One region of the Lactococcus garvieae subsp. garvieae genome, then DNA from elsewhere that is predicted to be linked to it. Evidence: predicted binding sites of a transcription regulator. Region 1 holds the regulator's gene; the other holds the start of a gene.

Region 1 (2,207 bases):
CAATACCAATAATTTTAGACATATGCTTTACCTCTTTTTTATTTTATTGTTTTTATCTATTCTTATAGTTTAAGGACATTTCGGTCACTTCTTGTTTCTTATTGTGCCACAACGACCATTGCTGGACGAAGAATGCGATCATGGATTTGATAGCCTTTTTGGAAGACTTGAACGACATGATCTGCGGGATGCTCATCATCAGCTGGGACTGTTTGTACAGCCATATGGAAGTTTGGATCAAAGGCACCGTCTGCTTGAACTTCTGTAACGCCTTCTTCTTTAAGTGCGTTGATCAAGCTTTCACGTGTCATTTCCAAACCTTTTTTGACGTCTTCTGTTAATCCTTCAACAGCAAGTGCACGCTCCAAGTTATCCAAGCTTGGCAAAATCTTTTTCGCCAAATCTTGTGAACGATATTTCAAAATGCTTGCACGTTCTTCGTTGGCACGGCGTTGAATATTTTGGATTTCTGCACTGATGCGGAGAAATTTGTTTTCCCATTCTTCAGCCTTTGCTACAGCTGCATCAAGCTCAGAAACTTCTTCTTCGACGATGTCTTCAAGTGCTTCTTCAGTAAGCTCTTCGACAACTTCTTCTTCCTGATCGTTTTTCTTTAATTCTTCTTTATTTTCTTCAGCCATATTGTTTCCTTTTCTTTTAAATAATTTCATATATTAACTTATCTCATAATGGTTACCATCAAGGTAACGATAATAGTCCATGAGTTTCATACTTAAGACTTTTGCAAGTAAGTCCAGTGTACTCAAGGTTTTTTGATAATCTTGTTCTACAGGACCAATGACTGTCAGCGTTCCTAAACCACGATACGGGATAACAAACTTTTGACTGATCAACGTGAGGTTAGCAAAATAAGACATATTGTCAATAACAACCGAACGCATCTCATCTGTACTTGTTAATTCTCGTATTTCTTGAGCCATACGCGCATCATCGCTTAAAATTTTATAAAGCTCAGAAAGATTGTCTGTTGCAAAGTCAAAGACATATTCACGTCCACTGCTTGTCAAATGCTCTGTGAATAAGTCTGCAAAGACGGATTCAAAGAGTTCCAAGACATCACCAGTTGTTTTAAAGTAACGCTGTACGATCTGTGGAATATCCGTTCTCAGCGCATAATGCACATCGAGAACTTTCTTACCCACTAAACGTTCTTTAATCAAACGTGTAAAGACTTGCAGGTCATGTTCACTCATACTTTTTGGTAGGACAAACTGATTTGTCCTAAGCTCGCCTGTCGCTAAGGTCATCACTGTCAATATTGAGTGATTATCTAAAGTGACAAGTTCAAAGGACTGCAAGACTTGTTCTTTCTGAGGAACATTAAGTACGAAGGAAGTTAAGCCGGTCAACCTTGAGAGAACTTCACTTGCTCTTTCAAATAAGTCTGATAAGCGATAAAACTCTCCGTCAAAGGACTTCATAATCTGAAAAAGATCATTTTGTGTAAATTCTTCCAAGCGCAATACATTTTCTACAAAATATTTGTAACCTGAAATACTAGGAACACGTCCACTGGACGTATGTTCTTTTTGAATGAGTCCAAGATTTTCCAAGGCTTTCATATCATTTCTGATTGTCGCACTTGATGCTTTAATCTGTTCCAATAAAGCTTTAGAACCAACGGGTGTGTGCTCTTTCGCGTAAAGTGAGACAATCAAATCCAAAATCTGTTGTTGCCGTTCTGTAATCATCTTTGTCTCCTTTCTTTACTTTTAGCACTCACCACCCTCAAGTGCTAACAATATTATTATAACCCTTATCTCCTCTCTTGTCAAGCAAAAAAACCAAAAATTAGCACTCTTTTTTATAGAGTGCTAATTTTTGATTCTTTTAGATAAATCCTACCTCTTTAGCAATGAAACGGATGCTAAAGAGACTCACAAGCATGACAGCGAGTGGAAATAATAGGGCTAGATTTTGCTGATGCATGAGATATTGATAGCCCCAATCCACAAGAATGAGTACAGCCGCTATCTCTAAAATCCATAGTCCTACATTGAAAAAGCGCAGTATGAGTAAGATGAGGAGAAAAACCAAGAGTATTTCTATTACATTTTGCCATTGGGCTACTGGAGCCAATGTTTTATTGATAAAACCCGTTATTGTACGGCTTGTATTTTGAAAAACAGTCGTAAAAGTATTGGGTGATGCTAAAAGTCGCTGTGCCATAATCATTAAAGTATAGA
Region 2 (2,207 bases), 210 kb from region 1:
TATTGTGACAAGTAACCACGGTCAAACTGCATACCTTCTACAACTTCAAGTTCAGTTTGCATACCTTTTGACTCTTCAATAGTAATAACACCATCGTTACCAACTTTTTCCATGGCATTTGAGATATACTCTCCGACCTTTTCTGAACGAGAAGATACAGAGGCAACTTGTGCAATTGCTTCTTTACCAGATACTGGAATAGATAATTCCTTGAGTGCTTTCACTGCCGTTTCAGTTGCCAACTCAATACCACGACGAATACCTACTGGATTAGCTCCGGCAGTTACGTTCTTCAAACCTTCACGAACGATCGCTTGTGTCAAAACAGTCGCTGTTGTAGTACCATCACCCGCAACATCATTTGTTTTTGAGGCCACTTCACTGACTAATTTTGCGCCCATATTTTCAAAGTGATCTTCTAATTCAATTTCTTTTGCAATAGTTACACCATCATTAGTGATAAGTGGGCTACCATAAGATTTTTCTAGAACAACATTGCGACCTTTAGGACCAAGTGTTGTTTTTACTGTATCTGCTAAAATATCAATACCACGAACCATTGCTGAACGAGCATCTGATGAAAATTTAATATCTTTTGCCATTTTTTATTATCTCCTGTCTTTATTTTCCTTAAACAATCGCAAGAATATCAGATTCTTTGATAATCAAGAAATCTTCGCCTTCAAATTTCACATTTGTACCAGCAAACTTTTCAAAGAGAACTGCATCACCAACTTGTACTGTTGGTGCAATAACTGTACCGTGAGGAGTTGTTTTACCTGGGCCTACTGCCACAACTTCTGCAACTTGTGGTTTCTCTTGTGCTGCTGAGGCCAAGACGATCCCACCTAAAGATTTTTCTTCTTCCTCTTTTATACGCAATACAACGCGATCCGCTAAGGGTTTCAACATGTTATTCCTCCATTTTATGTTATTTTAGCACTCTTTAAGTTGGAGTGCTAATTTATATATCTTATTTTACCGCGAAGGTCAAAATTAGTCAAGAAAAAAACTTCTTTTTTTGATTTTTAAATCGTTTTCTTATGAAGCCTAAGTTTCTTCAAGGCCCAATCGTAATGTGAAGCCAAAGAGGACTGAAAATACTGTGCTAAGGATGTTGTCCCCGTCCAAGGATAAAATTGCTTTGTATAAAGCTCTTCATCTGAAAAACCTTGCAATAATTGGATAGTGCTGAGGTGGCTTGCCGCAAGTTTTTCCTTTATTTCTTCATAAGAAGTCGCTTGATGCTTTTTCCAGATTTCTTGATTCATTGTCGCGTAGTTTTTCCAAGTATAAGGTGTGGGTAAAAAGCTTTGCGCCTTCCCTGAAACATTACTTTTTACAAAATTTTGCAACAGTACTTGCCACTCATAAAGATGGGCAAATACATCGCGGATATTCTTATCTCGCCCCCAATGGGCCTCTTTTCCCTTCTCTTGACCAAAGACAAAAGTTGCCGTTTGTGCTTCTAGAGGCAATGCATCGACTAAATGACACATCTTATGCCAGTTTTCTTCTGAAAAGGAAATCAGCTCTTCTTTCGTTTTTGCCTTTACCATTTTGCTTCACCTCACTTTCCTGTTTTCATCCTACCAAAAGAAAACGCTTTTTTCAATTTAAAATGGTAATTCGTCTTCTTTTAAATTAAGCGCACTACTTTCTATAGAATCTTGTCGCATGGCAACAGTTGCGCGACTTTCCAAAAGATCAAATGCTTTTACGAGTACTTCTGTCACATAGCGTTTTTGTTCATTCTTGTCCACATAACTCCTGCTTCGTATCTCACCTTCCACAGCAAGCAAGGCTCCTTTTTTAGCATAAGACATACAGTGTTCCGCCTGTTTTTCCCAAAAGACCAAAGTAAAAAAGTCTGTGTCTTTTTCACCTGAAGCATTTTTATAACGTCGCTTGACAGCGAGATTTATCCTCAATAGACTTTTCCCATTGGATGTTTTAGTAAGTTCTGGATCCGCAACGAGTCGACCCACCAATAACGTTTTATTCATTTTGACACCTCCTTGCTCTTTGTACGAAAAAAGACCTCAGCTTTCACTAAGATCTTTATTATTTTGTATTTAGGCTTGCCACATGCTTGTAGCATCAAAAGCTAATCCAGCTTCTAAATCTGTATTCAATTCAATGATACCACGAACTTGCGGTGCATTTGGCAAGTCAAGTTCGCGTGCTGAACAGAGCATACCATAAGA

What was found. Region 1 encodes HrcA, which represses chaperone genes, less so after heat shock. Its sites were predicted from a motif close to TTAGCACTCNNNNNNNNNGAGTGCTAA; they were not measured.
Region 2: a site for HrcA is predicted at 937-963, ahead of groES (co-chaperone GroES). Genes of this name have one in related genera too.

What each region holds. Positions count from the first base shown of each region.
Region 1 is NZ_CP118950.1:471,022-473,228, reverse strand. Features, by position in the region: gene dnaK (molecular chaperone DnaK) at 1-22, opposite strand, end outside; gene grpE (nucleotide exchange factor GrpE) at 99-671, opposite strand; gene hrcA (heat-inducible transcriptional repressor HrcA) at 675-1,712, opposite strand; gene PYW30_RS02360 (hypothetical protein) at 1,852-2,207, opposite strand, start outside.
Region 2 is NZ_CP118950.1:263,461-265,667, reverse strand. Features, by position in the region: gene groL (chaperonin GroEL) at 1-602, opposite strand, end outside; gene groES (co-chaperone GroES) at 631-912, opposite strand; gene PYW30_RS01305 (ClbS/DfsB family four-helix bundle protein) at 1,029-1,559, opposite strand; gene ssb (single-stranded DNA-binding protein) at 1,617-2,006, opposite strand; gene ytpR (YtpR family tRNA-binding protein) at 2,076-2,207, opposite strand, start outside.